DNA from 4 places in the Streptacidiphilus alkalitolerans genome. Region 2 is predicted to be linked to each of the others. Evidence: riboswitches for the same ligand, from Rfam matches in the RefSeq annotation. Region 2 holds a riboswitch; each other region holds the start of a gene.
What was found. A riboswitch is a leader RNA that binds a small molecule or an ion and turns the genes downstream of it on or off. The one in region 2 is predicted to bind cyclic di-AMP.
Positions count from the first base shown of each region.

Region 1: linked by a shared signal. The riboswitch ahead of ACEZDG_RS34295 (glycoside hydrolase family 16 protein) and the one ahead of ACEZDG_RS27040 (transglycosylase family protein) in region 2 are both predicted to bind cyclic di-AMP.
Region 3: linked by a shared signal. The riboswitch ahead of ACEZDG_RS12230 (M23 family metallopeptidase) and the one ahead of ACEZDG_RS27040 (transglycosylase family protein) in region 2 are both predicted to bind cyclic di-AMP.
Region 4: linked by a shared signal. The riboswitch ahead of ACEZDG_RS24685 (C40 family peptidase) and the one ahead of ACEZDG_RS27040 (transglycosylase family protein) in region 2 are both predicted to bind cyclic di-AMP.

Region 1 is NZ_JBHEZX010000023.1:78,150-83,270, reverse strand. Features, by position in the region: gene ACEZDG_RS34305 (glycoside hydrolase family 3 N-terminal domain-containing protein) at 1-196, opposite strand, end outside; gene ACEZDG_RS34300 (FAD-dependent monooxygenase) at 286-1,497, opposite strand; gene ACEZDG_RS34295 (glycoside hydrolase family 16 protein) at 1,572-2,741, opposite strand; cyclic di-AMP (ydaO/yuaA leader) riboswitch at 2,745-2,920, opposite strand; gene ACEZDG_RS34290 (DinB family protein) at 3,148-3,684, shown strand; gene ACEZDG_RS34285 (Lrp/AsnC family transcriptional regulator) at 3,711-4,229, opposite strand; gene ACEZDG_RS34280 (trans-sulfuration enzyme family protein) at 4,291-5,121, shown strand, end outside.
Region 2 is NZ_JBHEZX010000013.1:218,114-223,234, forward strand. Features, by position in the region: gene ACEZDG_RS27020 (Ppx/GppA phosphatase family protein) at 1-71, opposite strand, end outside; gene ACEZDG_RS27025 (DUF501 domain-containing protein) at 74-637, opposite strand; gene ACEZDG_RS27030 (FtsB family cell division protein) at 652-1,071, opposite strand; gene eno (phosphopyruvate hydratase) at 1,174-2,463, opposite strand; gene ACEZDG_RS27040 (transglycosylase family protein) at 2,639-3,376, opposite strand; cyclic di-AMP (ydaO/yuaA leader) riboswitch at 3,380-3,531, opposite strand; gene ACEZDG_RS27045 (phosphotransferase family protein) at 3,654-4,856, opposite strand; gene ACEZDG_RS27050 (HAD family hydrolase) at 4,923-5,121, opposite strand, start outside.
Region 3 is NZ_JBHEZX010000005.1:18,419-23,539, reverse strand. Features, by position in the region: gene ACEZDG_RS12245 (MFS transporter) at 1-783, shown strand, start outside; gene ACEZDG_RS12240 (undecaprenyl-diphosphate phosphatase) at 950-1,879, shown strand; gene ACEZDG_RS12235 (thioredoxin family protein) at 2,014-2,610, shown strand; cyclic di-AMP (ydaO/yuaA leader) riboswitch at 2,715-2,851, shown strand; gene ACEZDG_RS12230 (M23 family metallopeptidase) at 2,864-3,727, shown strand; gene ACEZDG_RS12225 (hypothetical protein) at 3,829-4,131, opposite strand; gene ACEZDG_RS12220 (hypothetical protein) at 4,166-5,121, opposite strand, start outside.
Region 4 is NZ_JBHEZX010000011.1:224,298-229,418, forward strand. Features, by position in the region: gene ACEZDG_RS24675 (hypothetical protein) at 1-640, opposite strand, end outside; gene ACEZDG_RS24680 (C40 family peptidase) at 671-1,750, opposite strand; gene ACEZDG_RS24685 (C40 family peptidase) at 2,069-3,055, opposite strand; cyclic di-AMP (ydaO/yuaA leader) riboswitch at 3,108-3,257, opposite strand; gene ACEZDG_RS24690 (C40 family peptidase) at 3,553-4,560, opposite strand; gene ACEZDG_RS24695 (NYN domain-containing protein) at 4,751-5,121, opposite strand, start outside.

The DNA.
Region 1 (5,121 bases), on a different contig from region 2:
GGGACGCGGTGGGCGACGTGGACGTGGGCGACGTGGAAGCGGGTGATGCGGAAGCGCTGTGCGGCGCGGTCGGGGTGGGCGACGCGGAGGCCGGGGAGCCGCCGCCGTCCCCGCAGGCGGCGGCGGCCATGGCCACTCCCAGCAGCAGGACCAGCAGCGGCAGTTTCAGGCCTGCGGTACGGGCAGCGGCCGGCATGGATGCTCCAAGCGGGTGGGATCGCGGTGGAATCGTCGTCCGCCGCCGGCCATCGGCGGAGAACTGCAGCGTACGGGGACGGGGCGGGCTCAGGGGGTGCCCGGCCGACGGCCGGCCAGGGTCCGCACCACCTTGGGCCCCGCCCACTTCCGCAGCTTCCGCAGCGGGGTGAACTCCTCGGCGGCCTGGTTGACCCAGTAGTACATCTGCGGCGGAACGTAGGGCAGCAGCGGTGAGTGCCGCTGGCCGAGCAGCGAGAACAGCTGAGGGGGCTTCAGGTGCATGTAGCGGGGGATGTTCTCGTACCACTGGGCGCTGTAGCGGGCCGCGCTCTGGGTGGAGAGGATGGCGAACTTCCGCTCCGCCTCGTAGGCGGCCAGCGCGGCCGGGAGCGCGGGGTGCCGCCGCACCGCCCCGGCCAGGCTGACGGCGTCCTCCAGGGCCAGTGTGGTGCCGGCGCCGACGGAGTAGTGGGTGGTGTGGGCGGCGTCGCCGATCAGCACGATGCCGTCGTGGTGCCAGCTGGCGTTGGTCAGCGTCCGGAAGCTGAGCCAGGAGGCGCTTCCGCCGCCGTCCGGCCTGCTGATCAGCGGGTGGCCGTCCAGCTGCCGGGCGAAGATCCGCTCCAGCAGCGCCATGGTCCCGCTCTCGTCCAGCCGGTCGAAGCCCAGCCCGGCCCAGGTCTCCGGGGAGCACTCCACGATGCAGGTGCTGCGGTCGCTGCTGAAGCGGTAGCCGTAGAACCAGATCCAGCCGTGCTCCGACTCGGCGAAGGCGAAGGTGAAGGATTCGAAGGCCCTGCTGGTGCCCAGCCAGATGAACTTGTTCCGGCCGGTCGCGACCTCGGTCCCGAAGCGGTCCGGGTACTGCTGCCGGAGCCGGCTGTGCAGGCCGTCGCCGGCCACGACCAGCTCCGCGTCCGGGAGCTGGCCGCGGTCGGTGATCTCCCGGCCGAACTCGACCCGGACGCCCAGGTCGGTCGCCCGCTCGACCAGGATGTCGAGCAGGCGCTGCCGGCCGATGCCGAAGCCCTCGTCGCTGGGGTGCGTCGTGGACTGCTCCCGGACGTGCGCCACGCCGTCGGTCCAGCGCACCGAGTTCTCGCTGATCGCCCGCGCGGTCGCGGGATCGCCGTCCCGCAGCCGGTCGAGCAGATCGCCCCAGTAGGTCACGCCCCACCCGTAGGTGGACCCGGCCGGGTTCCGTTCGAGGACGGTGATGTCGTGGCCCGGGTCGGACCGCTTCATCAGGATCGAGAAGTACAGGCTGGCGGGCCCGCCACCAGCGCAGACGATGCGCATGTCTTTCCCATGGTTCAGTAGCTCGGTGTAGTCGAACGATTTCACACCGTAGCAGCTGAGCGGTGGGGGAAGGCTCAGCGGTAGACCCGCAGATAGTCGGCGGCGAAGGTGATCGGGGCGGTCCCGGAGGGGCCGGGGTGGTACTGGCCGGCGCTGACCGACAGGCTCAGGTTCAGGTAGGCCGACCAGTCGGCGCCGACGCCGGTGCCGTCCGAGTAGACCTTGGTGCCGTTGACGTACCAGTCCACCGACTTCGCGCCGTAGTACGTGCCGATGGTCACCCAGTCGCCGGGGCCGACGGCCTTGGCGTCGGTGTAGTAGTCGTGCGCGGCGTTGACGTGGTTGGTCAGTTCCAGCAGGTTGGGGTTGTCGGGGTGGTACTCGAAGGAGTCGATCTCCCCGTTGCCGTTCTTCCAGGTCCACAGTGCGGGCCAGGCGCCGGAACCGGTCGGCAGCTGGACCCGGGCCTCGGCGTAGTCGCCGGTCCTGACCTGGAAGCCCTCGGTCGAGCCCTCGGTGGTGAGCTGGCCGGTGGTCCACGCCTGCTTGCCGTTCTCCAGGGTGTGCGCGGAGGGGGCGGCGGTGAAGGTGGCGACGCCGTTGGCGACCTGGACCGCGTTCGGGTCGAGCCAGTCGAGCTTGTTGTCGTTGGGGTTGTGGTTCCCGTACTGGAACGCGCTGCTGGTGCTGCCGACCCAGCGCGAGCCCCAGGCGATCGGGCTGTTGAACTCGTCCGACCAGGCCAGCGAGGTGCCGGGGACGGGCGAGGCCGGCGGGGCCGAGGACGGCGCGCTGGGTGTGGGCGTCGGGGTCGGTGTGCTGGGGCCGGTGGCCGCGGCGGGAGCCACCGTCAGCGTGCGGGTGGGCAGGTTGTGCCAGCCGCCCCTGCTGTCCTGCCAGAAGCCGAACTCGGTGTAGCTGCCGGCCGGCAGCGTCCGGCTGCCGGTGGTCAGGGAGACCGCGCCCGGGCAGATCCGGACGTTGCTCCGGGAGCCGGGGAAGTCGAGGTTGGCGCCGGACGCGTCGCGGACGCCCACGCCGAGCGTCCTGGCCGTGAAGCAGGAGCTGGAGTGGACCGTGAGCGAGGCCGTGGCGGCGACGCCGGCGGTCATCGAGCTGGGGGTGAGCCGGTCCTGACTGACGCTGGTGGCGGCCTGGGCCGGGACGGCGACCAGCGGGACGGCGGCCACGGCGGCGGCACCGGCTATCGCGGCGAAGCGCGCGGGGGTGATCCAAGGAGACATGGCAGGGTTCCTCGTCACGCCTGCGAGGTGAGCTGTCGGGTTCGGACTGAGGTAGCCCGGCCGCCCGGTGGGAGCGGCTTCACCCCGAGCCGAGACCCGCACGCCCGTTCGGGCGCGGACTCGGCAACTGACCTGGTTCCCCCGCTCCTGTCCGTACTGGAGCTCGGTGTCCCGCCGACGAGTGGACAGGACTCGGCGTCCCGGCGGCAGGCTCCGCCCACGGCGGAACCTGCAGGCTAGACATGCTTACGGGAATCGAACAACGGAATGTGCGCGGACTCACAGCGAGGGAGCAGGACCGCGCGCCACGGCCGATTAGGAGCGAAACAGACCTATTTCCTGGCTAGCGTGAGCACCACGCGATCGACCGCACGGGTCGGGCGCAGCGAGGAGGAAGGTGGTCCCCATGCCCACGCTGGTAGCCGCAGAGACCGATGAGCGCGACGCCCTGCTGCAGTTCGTGGAGGCCCAGCGCGGTGCGCTGCGGCGGGCGTTGGCGGGTCTGACCGAGGCCGAGGCCGCAGCCGCTCCGACGGTCAGCGCGCTGTCGGTGGCCGGGCTGGTGAAGCACTGCGCGGAGATGGAGAGCAGCTGGGTCAGGTGCACCCTGGCCGGGCGCCCCACCCTGCTGAAGCGGGACGAGTCGAACTGGGGCGACTCCTTCCGGCTGGTGGAGGGCGAGACCGTGGACGACGTGCTGGCCTTCTCCGACGCGGTGGCCGCCGAGACGACCGAGATCATCACCGCCCTGCCCGACCTGGACCTGACCGTCCCGCTGCCGGAGGCCCCCTGGTTCCCCGCGGATTCGCGGCGCTCGGCCCGCTGGATCCTGCTGCACCTGGTGGAGGAGACCGCCCGCCACGCCGGCCACGCCGACATCCTCCGCGAGTCCCTCGACGGAGCCACCGCCTTCGGTCTGATCGCCGCCGGGGCGAGGAAGTAGGCCCCCGGGGCCGCCGGACCTGGGCTTCAGCGCCCGGTGCTCCCGTTGTTCCCGGCGGTCCCGGCGGTCCCGGTGGCTCCGGGTGGGAGCAGTGGGCCGCCGGGCCAGTGCTGGAAGACGAGGTTGGTGAGCACCCGGACCACCTCGTCGCGCACGGTCAGCTGGTCCAGCACCAGCCGCTGCAGGCCCTGGCTGGTGTCGGTGGCCACATGGGCCAGGAAGTCGTCGGGCCCGGTGAGGTGGTAGACCGCGCGCACCTCGGGCTGGGCCAGCAGGTGGTCGACGAACGGCTCGACCAGCGGGCGGCGGTGCGGGCGGACCTGGATGTACAGGAACGCCTCCAGCGGGCGGCCGAGCTTGGCGGCGTCGACCTGGATCCGCTGCCCGGTGATCACTCCGGAGGTGCGCAGCCGCGCCACCCGGTCCAGACAGGTCGACGCGGCGACGCCGACCACGGCGGCGAGGTCCTTGTTGCTGATCCGGGCATCGTTCTGCATCACCCGCAGGATCTCAAGATCAACCGTATCCAGTTCGATGTTTCCCATGGAGCCAGAATAATAATCGAAAGCGTTGTGGCGCCACTGAACATTGCTCGAACCTATGGGCATGAAACCCGCTGACATCCGTACCCGGGCCGTCCACGCCGGCCGTGAGGACCTGGCCGATCTCGGCGTCCATGCCGCGCCGATCGACCTGTCCACCACCTACCCCTCCCGGGACAGCAGGGCCGAGGCGCTGCGCCTCGACGGCTTCGGCTCGGGGGAGTGGGACGGCGGACTGCCGGTCTACGGCCGCGTCTCCAATCCGACCGTCGAACGCTTTGAACGCGCTCTGGCCGATCTGGAGGGACTGCCCGCGGCGGTCTCCTTCGCCAGCGGGATGGCCGCGATCAGCGCCGCGCTGCTGGCCGTGCTCAGCGGCGGACGGCGGCACGTGGTGGCCATCCGCCCGCTCTACGGGACCACCGACCACCTGCTCGGCTCCGGGCTGCTGGGCACGGAGGTCAGCTGGGCCGACCCGGAAGGCGTCCGCCGGGCGCTGCGCCCCGACACCGGCCTGGTCTTCGTGGAGACCCCCGCCAACCCCACCTTGGCCGAGGTCGACCTGGCCGATATCGCCGCCCAGGCCGGGGACGTGCCGCTGCTGGTCGACAACACCTTCGCCACCCCGGTGCTGCAGCAGCCCGCCCGCCAGGGCGCCGCCATGGTGCTGCACAGCGCCACCAAGTTCCTCGGCGGCCACGGCGACGTGATGGGCGGCGTGATCGCCTGCGGGGACGAGCAGGCCGCCCTGCTGCGCCGGATCCGCTTCGCCACCGGCGGGGTGCTGCACCCGCTGGCCGGCTACCTGCTGCTGCGCGGCCTGTCCACGCTGCCGCTGCGGATCGGCGCGGCCAGTGCCACCGCCGCCGTCCTGGCCGACCGGCTGCGCGAGCAC
Region 2 (5,121 bases):
TCCGGGTCGAGGTCGGCGACCAGGAGGCGGATCGAGTTGGTGCCGCAGTCGATCGCGGCGACGCGCTGCAGGCTCACTGGTCGTCGTCCTTGTCCTCGTCGATGTCGGTGTCGGCGGTGGCGGTGGCTTCGGTGCCCGCGCAGACGCAGGGGCCCTTGCGCCACCACTCCGGCAGCTTCGCCAGGGCCTCGTCGCCCAGCGGGTTCACCCCGGGCCCCGCGGCCAGCGAGTGGCCCACCAGGACGTGCAGGCACTTCACCCGGTCCGGCATGCCGCCGGCGCTGGGGAAGCCCTCCAGCACCTCGATGGCGTCCCGCTTGGCGATGTAGTCCTCGTGGGCGCGCCGGTACCCGGCGGCCAGCTCGGGATCCTCGGCGAGCCGCGCCGTCTGCTCCTTCATCAGCCCGTCGGCCTCCAGCGTGCCGATCGCGGACGCGGCCCGCGGGCAGGTCAGGTAGTACAGCGTCGGGAACGGCGAGCCGTCCTCCAGTCGCGGCGAGGTCTCCACCACGTCGGGGAGGCCGCAGGGACAGCGGTGGGCGACGGCCCGCAGGCCGCGCGGCATCCGGCCGAGCTGGGCCGCGATGGCGGCCTTGTCGGCGTCGGACACGCCGGAGGCCGAGTTGTGCGAGGTCATGTCCTGGGCTTTCTTCAGTGCGTGGGGGCGGCGTCCGAGGCGTCCAGCGACTCGAACAGGTTGTCGTACCAGGGCTGGCTCGCCGCGCCTGCCTGGGCCTGGCCCTTCGACTGCGCCGAGGCGGAGGCGGAGACGCTCGGGCTGGGGTCCACCGAGGTGAACGGGGTCTCGCCGGGGAAGCCGTAGTGCAGCCGCTCGCGGGCCTGGGCCGTCACATACGCCGGGTCCTGCCAGCGGGCCCGCTCCCGGCGCAGCTCGTCCACCTGGGCCTGGGCCTGCTCCGCCGCGGCGCGCTGCTGGGCGATCTGGGCCCGCTGGGCGATGAACTGCCGGGTGGGGTACGCCAGCGCGGCGATCAGCGAGCAGAGCACCAGCGCGAGCACCGCGGCGCGGCCGGTGAAGCGCGGCCTGCGACTGCCGCTTGCCTTGCTCACGTACTCGCCTCCCGTTGATGTGCCGGGTCGGATGTGCCGGTGCCCCGCCGCCCCACCCTAGAGGGTGTTCGCAGCGGGGCACCGGTGCAGCACGACGCGTCGTCAGTCGGCGGCGGGCTGGAAGCGCGGGAACGCGCCGCGGCCGGCGTACTCGGCGGCCTCGTCGAGGATCTCCTCGATGCGCAGCAGCTGGTTGTACTTGGCCACGCGCTCGGAGCGGGCCGGGGCGCCGGTCTTGATCTGGCCGCAGTTGGTGGCCACGGCGAGGTCGGCGATGGTGACGTCCTCGGTCTCACCGGAACGGTGCGACATCATGCAGCGGAAGCCGTTGCGCTGGGCCAGCTCGACCGCGTCCAGGGTCTCGGTCAGCGAGCCGATCTGGTTGACCTTCACCAGCAGCGCGTTGGCCGCGCCCTCCTTGATGCCGCGGGCGAGGCGGACCGGGTTGGTGACGAACAGGTCGTCACCGACGATCTGCACCTTGTCGCCCAGCTTGGCGGTGAGCGCCTTCCAGCCCTCCCAGTCGTCCTCGAACAGCGGGTCCTCGATGGAGACCAGCGGGTACGCGGCGACCAGCTCGGCGTAGTAGTCGGTGAGCTCGGCGGCGGAGACCGACTTGCCCTCGAACTCGTACGCGCCGTCCTTGTAGAACTCGGACGCGGCGACGTCCAGCGCCAGCGCGACGTCCTTGCCGGGGGTGTAGCCGGCCTTCTTGATGGCCTCGACGATGAGGTCGAGCGCCTCGCGGTTGCTGTCCAGGTTCGGGGCGAAGCCGCCCTCGTCGCCCAGGCCGGTGGAGAGGCCGCGCTCCTTCAGCACACCCTTCAGGGTGTGGTAGACCTCGACGCCCCAGCGGACGGCCTCGGTGAAGGAGGCCGCGCCGATCGGAGCGATCATGAACTCCTGGATGTCGACGTTGGAGTCCGCGTGCGAGCCGCCGTTGAGGATGTTCATCATCGGGACCGGCAGGACGTGCGCGTTCGGGCCGCCCAGGTAGCGGAACAGCGGCAGGTCGCTGGCCTCGGAGGCGGCGTGCGCCACCGCGAGCGAGACACCGAGGATGGCGTTGGCGCCGAGCGAGGACTTGTCCGGGGTCGCGTCCAGGTCGAGCATGGCCTGGTCGATCAGGCGCTGCTCGGTCGCGTCGTAGCCGATCAGCTCCGGGCCGATCTGCTCGATCACGGCGAGGACGGCCTTCTCGACGCCCTTGCCGAAGTAACGGGACTTGTCACCGTCACGCAGCTCGAGGGCCTCGAAGGCACCGGTCGAGGCGCCGGACGGAACGGCGGCACGCCCGGTGCTGCCGTCGTCGAGGCCGACCTCGACCTCGACCGTGGGGTTCCCTCGTGAGTCGAGGATCTCCCGGGCTACGACGACGTCGATGGACGGCACAGGCATCTCCTTGGGGAGGCGGTGAACTTCTCACGCGCGGGGTGCTTACCCCAAGAGCCTAGCCGCAGCGGGCGGCCGGGCCGCGCGCACCTCGCGGCTGTCTCACCTGACGGAGCCCCTACTCACCAGTAGTTCACCCGGCGAGCAGGGGCCGCGGTCCGAGACCGGATTCAGGTCAGCCGACTTCGAGCCGCTGACCCGGGAAGATCAGGTCCGGGTTGGCGCCGACGGTGGTCCTGTTCTCCCGGTACAGCGCCGTCCAGCCGCCGCTGAGGTGCGCGGAGGCGGCGATGCCGGACAGGGTGTCGCCCGGCTTGACCGTGTAGTCGCCGTGGCCGATCTTGTGCGTGGCCGCCGCCTGCCGCACCGCGGGTGCGGGCGCGGCGTGCTTCGGCGCGGAGGCGGTCTTCTTCTTCGCGGTGTGCGCGGTGGTCGTGCTGCTGCCGCTGCTGTGCTTCGGCTTGGCCGTGGCCGCGGCCGTCGGCTTGCTGGACGACGTGGTGTCGACGGACGCCGGCGCGCCGCCCTGGGACAGTCCCGCCCTCGGCCCGCAGACCGGCCAGGCGCCGGGGCCCTGCGAGGCCAGCACCTTCTCGGCGATGGTGATCTGCTGGCCCTTGCTGGCCTGGTCGGCGGTGGACGCGTACGAGGTGCCGCCGTAGCCGGCCCAGGTGGAGGCGGAGAACTGCAGTCCGCCGTAGTAGCCGTTGCCGGTGTTGATGGACCAGTCGCCCCCGCTCTCGCAACTGGCGACCTTGTCCCAGGTGGACACGGACGCGGCGGAGGCGCTGGTCGCGCCTATCAGCGGCAGTGCTATCCCGGCGGTGCCGAGGCCCGCGGTCGCCACGATCCGGGCGGTATTGCTGGTACGCGGCTTGCGATGGCGGCCGGCGACAGCAGTGGTGAAGAGCATGGCAGCTTCCCTCTCCGACGCCTGCGAGGTGAGCTGTCGGGTTCGGGCCGGTAGGTAGCCCGGACGCTGATGCGTCTTCACCCCAAGCCGCGGCCTTGTGAGCTGCGGCGACTTACCTGGGTCCCCCGCTCCTGCCCAACTGACGAGTGTGGGTTCCGCCCCCCGGTTGGACAGGACTCGGCGTCCCGCGAGGCGGTCGCCCGCGCGTGCGGACGTTCCCGGCAGGCTAGACACAGGCACTCCATGACCACAAGTCCCTCCGGTCGCTGAAGGCCGGTCAGCGGGCCCGGCGTTCCAGTGAACGCTCGAACCAGCGGGAGTGGTGCCATTTGAGCAGCGGTCCCCGGATCCCCTCCGCGTCCGGAACCTCCGCCAGGCCGAGCGGACCCGCCGCCGCCAGCAGCGCGGCCCGGGTACGGGACACGGCCCGGTCCAGCGCCGGCTCCTCCGCCAGCGCGCCGAGACTGAGCGCCGCGCGGATCACATCGGGGTAGACGGACTGCGCCCGCTCGTACGCCAGATAGATCGGCAGGTCGTGGGCGAGGCCGGCGGTATGGGCGGGGGACACCTCGCCGACCGCCCGCCGCCAGGCGTCGACCACCTGCGCCTCCTGCCAGGCGGGGTAGCGCATCCGGCGCAGGTGCGTGCTGAGATCGAGCAGTGGATCACCGAAGGCCGCCAGCTCCCAGTCCACGAACCGCAACTGGTCGTGCTCGTCGACGATGATGTTCCGCCGGTGGACATCGGTGTGCAGCAGCGCGAACGGCCGACTCACCAGCGGCGGCAGACCGCGTCCGAAGCCGGCCATGGCATCGTCCGGCACCCCCAACGCGCTGAACAGCTCGCCGAACTCCTTCTGGTTGCCCTCGCAGAGCTCCTCCTGGGCGAACGCCACCAGGCTCCGCAGGAATCCGGTGGAGTCCCCGTTGTCCGGACACCCCTTGGGCAGGCGCGGGAGGTCCTTCTCCCCGAAGCGCACAAGACGGCCGAAGAACCGGGCGATCTGCTCCACATAGTGCTCAGGGACGGCTTCGCCGTCGGGACAGCCCTGCGCCAACTCCGCACCGTTGACGTAGAGGTGCACGGACGCGCCGTCCTCACTGCTGTGCAGCACCTCCGGCCCGTCGATCTCGCGCTGGTCCGTCGGATCGTCCCGCACCGCGGCCAGCTGCCGGAGCAGCACGGCCTCGTCCGGCCAGAACCGCCGAACCAGCTCCGGCTTCCGGCGCCTGACCCGCACCAGGAGGGTGGTGTCGGCATCGAGTCCGAGCGGTCGCGCCTGCTGTTCGGTCAGGTGCACACGGTAGTTGTCGTTGTGGAAACCGCCTGTGGAGACGACCCGGAAGCGCACGGAGTCGACCAGCTGCTGATATGCGGCAGCTACCGGCTGGGCGGATTCACTCGTCCTGTTGATGGCGACTCCCGAGGCATGTGGACGACCGTTTCTCCCCTGCGCGGCTCCGACCAGGTTTGAAAACACACTAGTGGGGAAACGCCGGGCGGTGACACATGGTCACGGTTCCTTTATCCGAAAAAGTCGCCTCTCTCAGAAACTCCTACCCCGCAGCAAGTCATGCAGGCTTTCGACCAGATGGTCGACTCCGGAGGCGCGCAGCAGATCTATTTTTCGGCGATTGGGGGCATAGCCGACAAACTGAATGCCCAACTCCGCCGCTGTGGCCGCCTTGAAGTCGGACGCCGAGTCGCCGATCATCAGAATCCGGCTCTCTGCCGTGCAGCCCAGA
Region 3 (5,121 bases), on a different contig from region 2:
CTGATGTTCCTGGTACTGGCGGCGGTGACCGGCAGCGTCCGGATCCCGGCGGCGCCGACCGACGCGACCGCCTCCGCTGCCCCGGCCGCGGGCGGTCCGCGCTCGGACTTCCGCACCCTGCTCGCCGACAAGGCCATGATCCGGATCTGCGTGCTGGCCGGGCTGATCTTCTTCACCTGCTACGGCCAGTTCGAGTCCGGCGTCGCCGCCTACGCCACCGACGTGGTCGGCACCTCGCCGTCCGTGCTCGGCCTGGCGCTCGGGGTGAACACCCTGGCCATCGTGGCGCTGCAGATGATCGTCGTGCGGATCACCGCGCGCCGCCGCCGCAGCACCGCGATCGCGGCCACCGGGCTGGTCTGGCTCGGCGCCTGGACCGCGGCGGCCGTGGCCGGCCTGGTCTCCAACGGGACCGTGGCGACCGCGGCGATGCTCTCCGTCTACATGCTGTTCGGCGTCGGCGAGGCGCTGCTCGCGCCGACCCTCGGCCCGATCATCGCCGACCTGGCCCCGGCGCAGCTGCTGGGCAGCTACAACGCGGCGTTCTCGCTGGTGAAGCAGGTCGCCGTGGCGATGGGCCCGGCGGCCGGCGTGCTGCTGGTCGGGGCCGGGCTCTCGCCCGCGTACCTGCTGGTGATGGCCGGCTCGACGGTGCTGATCGTGGTGCTGGCGCTGCGGCTGCGGAAGCAGCTGACCGGCCCGCAGGACAACGCGGTGCGGCGGCAGCGGGTGGTGGCCGGTTCCAGGCCCGCGGACACGCTGGAGCCCCGGCTCGCGGCCTGACCGGCCCGGGCCGGCGGCCCGGTTCCCGGCGCCCCGGCCCGACCGGCCTGCCGGTGAACAGCGGGCGGCTGGGTGGTGAACAAGAGCCGCACGGGGGTTGAGGGACTACAACGCTGTAGTACTTTCTGACTGCCCAGCGATTCGATCCCCCTGCCGAAGGCCGCAGATGTCCGTCCTCACCTACCCAGAAGCGATCGGCGTCGGTCTGCTCCAGGGCGTCACCGAACTGTTCCCGGTCTCCAGCCTCGGCCACAGCATCCTGGTGCCGGCCCTGCTCGGCGGGCACTGGAAGGCGGACCTCAACGTCTCCGCCGCCGACTCCCCGTACCTGAACGTGCTGATCGGGCTGCACCTGGCCACCGCGCTGGCGCTGGTCGTCTACTTCTGGCGGGACTGGGTCCGGGTGATATCCGGCCTGTTCAGCTCGATCCGGCACCGGCGGATCGAGACCGTGGAGGAGAAGCTGGCCTGGCTGCTGATCGTGGCGACCATCCCGGTCGGCATCGCCGGCCTCGCGCTGGACAAGGTGTTCCGGGAGTCCCTGGGCAAGCCGATCCCGGCCGCGATCTTCCTCACCCTCAACGGTGTGGTGCTCTACGTGGCCGAGCGGCTGCGCCGCGGCGGCACCGGGCGGCGCCGGGCCGGGGACGACCCGGTCGTCCCGCTCGCCGGTGACGAGGAGGTGCACCCGGACGTGCTGTCCGACCGCCGGATCACCAAGCTCCGCTGGGGGCAGGCCCTGGTCATCGGCGCGGCCCAGATCCTGGCCCTGCTGCCCGGCATCAGCCGCTCCGGAGTGACCATCAGCACCGGGATCTTCAAGGGCATGCGGCACGAGGACTCGGCCCGCTTCGCCTTCCTGCTGGCCACCCCGGTGATCGGCGCGGCGGCCCTGCTCAAGGTGCCCTCGCTGATGGGGCACGAGGGCGACGGCATCCGCGGCCAGGTGCTGGCCGGGGCGGTGGCCGCGTTCGTGGCCGGGTACATCGCGGTGCGCTTCCTGACCAAGTACTTCGAGACCAGGACGCTGACCCCGTTCGCGATCTACTGCTTCGTCGGCGGCCTCGGCAGCCTGGCGTACCTGACCCTGGCCTGAACGCCGCGCGCAGCGCCGCCGGTGTCCCTCGTACGGGTGGTCGAGCGGCGCGTGTACCGGGAGCTGGGCGGTTCCTCTGCTCGAATGATCGTCTGAACGTTCTGAACGTACCCGGGCGAGAAGAGGCGCGGCTGATGACCGGTCGAGGGCCAACGGCCGCACTGTCCGCGGCGGTCGCCCTGACGCTGCTGCTCCTGCTCAGCGGCTGCGTCGAGGTCCGCGGCACGGCCGTGCGCGGGCAGTCCTCGGGCCGGTCCGGATCGGTCTCCAACGACTCCCTCGGCCTGGCCCGGCCCTTCCTGCCGCTGCCGGCGGTCACCCCGGCCGCCGTCCCCGACGGCTACGACCCCGGCGCCGACGCCGCGGCGGACATCGCCGCCGCCCAGGCCGCCTCGCACGCCGACGGGCGGCCGGTGCTGCTGGACTTCGGCTCGGCCTGGTGCCAGGACTGCCAGGCGCTGACCGCCCTGGTGCGGAACCCCGGCGTGCACCTGATCCTGGCCCGCAACTACCACACGGTGACGATCGACGTCGGGCACTACGACCGCAACATGGACCTGGCCGGCCGCTATGTGAGCCTGCCCGGCAGCGGCATCCCGGCGCTGGTGCTGCTCGGCGCGGACGGCACCCCGAGCCGTCCGGCGGGCGCCGAGCAGTTCGCCGACGCCAGGAGCCTCAGCTCCGACCAGGTGGCGAACCTGCTGGTGGACTGGCTGTACCCCGGGAACTGACGCTCCGTCCCCAACTGCACCCCCGGAATCTCTTGGATTCAACCGTCACTAGGATTACCTTTCTATAACGCGGGGCGAAGTTCAGCCGTTCGACGGACGGCGTCGCACTGCGATCGCCTAATCCTGTTTCTGGGAACCGGGGAACCACGTAACTCTGGGGTGAATCAGCCGAGGTCTGGCTGTAGGGGACCTTCCTCTCCGAACCCGTCAGCTAACCCGGTCGGCGAGAGGGAAGGAAAGGAGTACGCCGAACGTGGCGTCGCACCAGCCCACTTGGGCACCCGTACAGTCCACGGCCGTCCTCGGGTTCGCGGCCATGGCCGCCGTCGGAGCCACCGGCTTCGCCGCGGTGCCCGCACAGGCGGTGGACAGCTCCGCGAGGGGCGGCACCCTGCTGCTGGCCCAGGAGCACGACCAGGACGAGTCCGTCGCGGCACCCGCGACCGACCCCGGTCTCGCGCTCACCGAGCGGATCCAGACCCAGGCGGTCCAGCAGCGGGCCACCGCCGAGGACGCCGCGCGGCGCCAGGCGGCGCAGCTGGCGGCGGCCAAGCACGCCAGGGCGCAGCAGATCGCGGCGGAGGACCAGGCCCGTGCGGCGGCCGACCAGGCGGCCCGGACCCGGGCGGCTCAGGAGCAGTTGTGGGCGCAGCAGGCGCAGGCCGAGCGGGCCCACGCCGAAGCGGCGGCGGCAGCGCAGGCGGTCGGGCCGCGGCTCGGCACCCTGGTGGCCCCCGTCGCCGGTTCGGTCCCCGGGGCGGGCTTCGGCCAGTCCGACTCCTTCTGGGCGCATCTGCACACCGGTCAGGACTTCGCCGCCCCCACCGGCACCCCGGTGGTGGCGATCGGCGACGGCAGCATCACCTCGGCGGGTTGGGCCGGCGCGTACGGCTACCGGGTGGTGCAGACCCTGGCCGACGGCACCGAGCTCTGGTACTGCCACCTCTCCGCGATCGGCGCGGGCGCGGGCGCGGTGACGGCGGGTCAGCCGATCGGCCGGGTCGGCGCGACCGGCAGCAACGTCACCGCTCCGCACCTGCACCTGGAGGTGCGGCCGACCGGCGGCGAGCCGGTCGACCCCTCGACCTGGCTGGCCGGGCACGGCCTCGCCCTCTGAGGCCGGTTCGCGATTGGGCCGACTGAGGGTCGGCCGCCCCCCTGAACACCGAGGGTCCCGCTGACACCCCCCCGACAGCGGGACCTTCGGTATGTCCGGGCTCAGCCCCGGCGGTCGACCGCCGCCCAGGAGGCCAGCGCCACCCCGGAGGACACCACGGCCACCGAGGGCCAGGCGCCCAGCTTCTTCGCCAGCGGGTGCGAGCCCGCGAACGCCGCCGCGTACAGGCCGGTCAGCGCGACCGCTGTGGCCGGTCCCGCGGCCCGCTTCCACTGGGTCGCCGCCACCGCGCCCGCCCCGAGCAGGGCGAGGCCGCCGAGTTCGCGCCGCTTCGTCGCCCGGGCGATGCCGAAGCCGCCGACCAGGCCGCCGGCCGCGACCAGGGAGGAGGGGATCCGTGCCATGGAAGTGTGTCCTTGTCTCAGTCGGTACTGGGTCTCAGTTGGTTCTGGTGTTGTGCAGGTGCAGGCCGATGTAGCCGATGTAGATCCGCCCGGTTCCCGAGCAGTCGTCGTGGTAGTGCAGCCGCGGCGCGGTGCCGCCGCCCCCTATCCGCAGGTGGGCGCCCATGAAGACCTTGCCGGCCGGGTTCACCTCGACCGGGACCGGCAGCTCGCGCTCGCCCTTCCACTTGCCGTTGGTGCGCACCGTCCGGGACTCGTCGCGGATCACCTTGCGGGGCGGGAAGACATGGCAGTCGGCGGGGGTGTTCTCGCACCATCTGCGGAAGTCGCCGCCCGACTCGCCGTGCACCGCGGCCTCGGCGTAGTCCTGCAGCGCCAGCAGGGCGTCCCAGGCCATCCTTACCCAGGTGGGGTGGTCGGTCTGGTCGTCCAGCTCCTTGGCGAGGCGGTGGTCGCCGGTGAAGGCCAGCAGCGGGAACTCGTCCAGCCGCTCGACCAGTTCGGCGAAGGAGACCGGGTCGACCCGCAGGCTGTCCGGCAGCGTCCGCGGCGCGGCGTCGCCGTCGGCCTCGGCCAGGCGTCCGCGCAGCGAGCGGACCTGGGTCCTGGCCTCGCGCAGCTCGCTGTACTGCTCGTCGTACTCGGCCGCGAGCTGGGACTCGCGCTCCTCCGCGGCCCGCAGCCAGCGGCGTACCTCCTGCAGCTCCTCGGCGCGGGCGCGCTCCTCGTGGACCTCCTCCTCGTGGTGGTCCACCAGCAGCGACCCCGGCTGGACGCCGTCGATCTCGGGGCTGCTCTCGATCGGCCCGCTGGTCCGGCCGCCCGCGCGCAGCGGCGGCAGCCCGGCCAGCGCGTCCGGCAGCGGGGACTGCACCGCGAGCCGGCGCGGCAGCCAGGCCAGCAGGCCGCTGGCGCGGCGCAGGTCGGCGTCCAGGGTGTGCCGGCCCATCACCCGGTGCCGCTGGGCCTCCGGGGCCCAGGCCGGGTCAA
Region 4 (5,121 bases), on a different contig from region 2:
CCTCGTCCGCGATGGCCTGCAGGGTGCTCTGGCCGCGCAGGCCCAGCACCAGGCAGCTGCGGCCGTGCACCACGGTCACCGGGCCGAGGTCCCAGAGCTGGGTGTCGCCGCCGGGGTGGTCGCTGTCGGAGCCGAGCAGCCAGCGGCCGTCCTGCCGGGTGAAGGTCAGGTACTGGGTGGCGGTGACCGGCTCGGTGTCGAAGCCGGAGAGCCGGTAGGCCAGCTGCACCCGGGCCGCGCGGCGCTCGGTCTCGGGCAGCACCGGCGGCAGCGGGTAGGCGTCCAGCGCCTGGATCCGGTACTCCCAGCCCGCCAGCGGCACCTGGGCCAGGTTCGCCAGCATCGCCGCCTGGCTGTCCCGCAGGGCCTGTGCGGCCGCGGGCACGGTCGCGGCGAGCGCGGCCTGGTCCCTGGCCAGCACGGCGGCGGCGCGGCGGTCCAGGAGCTGCTGGATGCCCTGCCGGACGGCGGTGTCGCCGCTGCTGTCCGCGGTGGCGGCGTGGGACACCTCGTCGGCGGCCGGCTCGGCAGCCGCCGCACGGCGGTCCTCGACCCGGTCGTGCCAGGCCGCGCCGCCGAGGCCGCCCGCGGCGAGCAGCGCGGCGCCGCCGATCAGGACGGCTCTCCTGCCAGTCGCCATCGCCCGCACTCCCTGCGACCCCCGCTGGGGTCAGACCCGGACCACTCCCGCCACCGGCATCGAGTTCACCGGCTCGTAGCGCACCCGCGCACCCGGGTAGGGCGCGTGGATCACCATCCCGTTGCCCGCGTACATGCCGACGTGGTGGCGATCGTTGTAGTAGATCACAAGATCTCCCGGCCGGGCCTGGGACAGCGGGATACTGCGGCCCGCGTACATCTGCCCCTGCGAGGTCCGCGGCAGGTGCACCCCGGCGTGCTCCCAGGACCAGTACATCAGCCCGGAGCAGTCGAACGCCCCGGGCCCGGTCGCCCCGTAGACATAGGGCCGGCCCAGCGCGCTGCGGGCGGCGGCCAGGGCGACCGCCGCGCGACTGGACGCGGGGCCCTGGTCCGGTGGCAGCGCGGTGTCGGCGGCCTGGGCGGCGGCCCCGGCAGCCGCGTCCTCGCTCTGCCGCAGGGCGTCCCGCTGCGGGGCGGTGAGCCCGGCCAGCAGCGCCCTGGCGTGTCCGAGCTGCCGCTGCACCTGGGCCTTGCTGCCCGCGATGGACTGCCGCACCGCCTCCAGCTGGGCCAGTTGGGAGACCGCCTCGGCCCGGTCCTCGGCCAGCTGCCGCTGGTCGTTGCGCACCTGCAGCAGCCGCTGCGCGGTGGTGGCGTCCACCTGGTCGGCGTTGCCGGCCTGGGCCAGGAACTGGTCCGGGTGGGCGCTGAAGAGCAGCCGGACCAGCGGGTCCATCCCGCCGCCCGCCCGGTACTCGGCGCCGGCCACCTCGCCCATGGCTCCGACCATGGTGTTGATCCGCTGCTGCTCGGCGGCGACCCGCTGCTGCAGCAGGGCGGAGCTGCGCAGCAGCGCGCCCTCCTGCTCCCTGGCCCCGTCGTACTGCTGCCCGGCGACCTCGGCCCGGGAGTAGAGGCTCTGCACCTGCTGCCGGACGTCGTCGGCCGAGGCCGGGGCAGGCTTGGCCCCGGGCGCCGGTGCGGCCAAGGCGCTGCCGCCCGCGGCCAGCATCGCGGCGGTGGCCGCCGCGACCGTCACCGCGGTACGGGAGAGCGCCGCCACTGCGGAGTACTGGCCCATGGGTCGGGCACGTCGGTGGGACGCCACGCGGGCGGCCTCCATTCGTCCGGTGCCGGCCCTGCCCGCGCGACGCCGGCTGCGTCGGCCCAGGATGTCCGGCGGTCCACCGGTGCCGCCCGGAAGGGCGGTCGACGACACGGTGGGCCGAGCGCAGACGTTAGCGAGTCCGGCGCAGCTAGTCCAAACCCCCGCGATAACGAAAATTCGGACGAATGATGCACTGCTATACGAAAGGCCACGTCGCCGGGGGTGGAGCCGGACACGGCAACGGGCCCGTACCCCCCTGGGAGTACGGGCCCGTACGGCCGTTTGAGCGTGTGTCAGCGCGTCGGTGTCGCTGGGAGCTCAGACCCGGCGCATGGCGTAGATCGAGCCGATGTAGCTGAGCTTCTCGTACTTGACCACGGTGCCGGTGTGCGGGGCGTGCAGCACCATGCCGCCGCCCGCGTACATCCCTACGTGCGAGTCGCCGTTGAAGAAGATCAGGTCGCCGATCTGGAGGTCGGCGGTGGAGCTGACGGCGGTGCCGACGTCGACCTGGTCGTAGGTGGTGCGGCCGATCGACACGCCGGCCTGCTTGAAGGCCCACTGCATCAGACCGGAGCAGTCGAAGGAGCTCGGCCCGGTGGCCCCGTAGACGTACGGGTCACCGAGGCGGGTCTGCGCGGCGTGGAAGGCGGCCATCGCGGTGCCCGAGCCGGCCTTGCTGGAACCGGGGTCGTAGGCGGAGCTGCTGTCGGTGCTCTCCGGGTTGCTGATCGCGGCGCGCTGGGCGGCGGTCAGCGAGGCGAGCTTGGCCTTGGAGGCGGCGAGCTTCTTCTGCACCGAGGCCTTGGCCGCGGCGAGCTGCTTGCTGGTGGCGTCGAGCGCCTTCAGCTTGCTCTCGGCCTCGGCCTTCTCGCGGTCCAGGGTCTTCTGCTCGGCCGTCAGCGAGGACAGCAGCGAGGCCTGGCTGTCGGTCACCTGCGTCATCGTGGACGCCTGGTTCAGATAGTCGGTCGGGTCCGCGGAGAGCATCAGCTGGACCGAGGGGTCGATCGTCCCGCTGCGGTACTGCGCACTGGCGACCGCGCCGAGAGCCGCGGACTTGGCGCTGACCGAGGCCTGCTGCCGGGCGACCTGGTCCTGCAGGGTGCTGACCTGCTTCTGCAGCGTCTGCTGGGTGGAGACCGCCGCGTCGTACTGCTGGATCGCCTTGTCGGCGTCCTCGTTCTGCTGGGCTATCTCAGCCTTCAGCTGCGCGGTGGTCTGCTTGGGGGCCGCCTGCGCCGACTGGGTGGCGGTGGCGGAGAGCGCGACGGTGGTGGCCGCGGCGGCGGTGAGCACGGACACCCGCGCGCGACTGGGACTTTTCGGACGACGATGGGACGCCACGAAGGCGAGCTCCTTCTTCCTACGGCCGCCTACCGGGTGAGCTGACGGGTTCGGGCTGGAAGACGTGCCCTACAACGCTTCACCGGCGGACCGGCCTGGCGCTGATTCACCCCGGGGGAAACTTGGTTCCCCGGCTCCGAACTGACGGCCCTCCCGTGGTCGCTCCGCTGGGTGCGGAACAGCCGGCCGTGCGGTCGAACTCGGCGGAAACCGCCGCTGCCACCCTGATGGGTGATCGACTTCGCGGTGGTTCGATCGCTGACACTAGTGACCCGAACGTGATCTATTCAAATCCTTGTAAGTAAAAACTCTTTTAGGTTTCGAAAATGCATCGGATCGACGACCGAACGTAGTCGCTGAATGACCATCCGATGCTGACATGGCGCCCAAATCGGTCATCTGACCGAGACCGCTGAGACCCGAGTGACGTGAGTCACAGGACGGGTAAACAACCGTCAGAAGCGGCGAATGGCAACGATCGAGCCGAAATAGGACAGCGGCTGGATGTCCACTGTCAGGCCCGGGTGCGGAGCGCTCAGCAGCATGCCGTTCCCGGCGTACAGGCCGACGTGGTCGCCGCCCATGTTGACGATGATGTCGCCCACCTTGAGGTCCGAGTAGGACACCCCGGTGCCGACGTGCTCGTCCGAGTAGGAGTAGTGCGGCAGCGAGACGCCGGCCTTGCCGTAGGCCCACATCACCAGGCCGGAGCAGTCGAAGACGTTCGGGCCCGCGCCGCCGGAGACGTAGGGGGCGACATTGACCTTGCTCATCGCGGCCAGCATCGCGGTGCGGGCGGTCGCGGAGATCCCGGAGAGGTCGATGTCGGACACCGACATGTAGCTGCTGCCGGACGAGGGCGGGGTGTAGCCGCCGCCACCGGAGGGCGCGTTCACCTCGACCCGCTGCTTCGGGGTCAGCGCGTCCAGGATGCCCTGGGCGTGCTTGAGCTTCGCGGCGATGGCGGCCTTGGACTTCTGCATCTGCTTCAGCAGCACCTGCTGGGCGCCCAACTCCTGGGCGGCCTCGGCCTTCTCCGCCGCGAGCGAGTGCTGCTGCGCCACCAACTGGTCCAGCAGGGCCGCCTGGTTGCTGTTGATCTGGTCCTCGTCGGAGGCCCGGTTCAGGTACTCGGTCGGGTCGGTGGAGAGCATCAGCTGCACGGCCGGGTCCACCGAGCCCTGCCGGTACTCGGCGCTGGCCACCGAGCCGAGCACCGCCATCTCCTTGTTCACCACGGCCTGCTGCCTGGCTATCTCGTCCTGAAGGTTGTTCACCTTCTTCTGCAGCGCCTGCTGCTGGACCTGTGCGCCGTTGTACTGCTCCGTCGCCGCGGCGGCCGCGTTGCGGTCCGAGTCCACCTGCGCCTTGGCCTGACCGGTGGTGGTGGTCGGCGCGGCGTTGGCCGAGGTCTGTGCCGAGAGCGCGACCGCCGTCGCCGCCGCGGCCGTGAGGATCGTCACGCGGGCACGGCCGGGCTGCTTCAAACGACGGTGTGAGACCACGGAGCCGGGTTCCCTTCAGGACGACACAGAAGTTCGAAGGGAAACACTAGTGAGGAACGTGTGAGCTTGTCGCCCCCGTCGGGAACTCCGACCGGTAATGCCCCTAATGTCCGCTACAGGTAAGAGGTTTGAACCGCGGCCCACGGCCTCACGTGCGGATCAGCCGCCGCAGCAGCATCGCCGAGGGCACCGGACGGGCCCCCGCCTTGCGCACACCGTCGGCGACCTCGCGGTCGGTGGAGACCACCACCACCGGACGCCCCTCGGGCTCGGCCCGGACCAGACGGCGGATCAGTTCGTCGGCGGTCTCGCCGGAGCGGCTGAACAGCACCCGCACCCCGCGCGGCGGCGCCATCGGGACCGGGGCGTCCAGGTCCTTGCCGTCGAAGACGCAGGTCACCTCGGCCCGGCTGTGCATGGCCAGCATGGAGAGGCCGTTCAGCAGCCGGGCCCGCTGCTTCTCCAGCGGCAGGGTCGGATAGCCGCTCTTGGTCACGTTGTAGCCGTCCACCAGCAGAT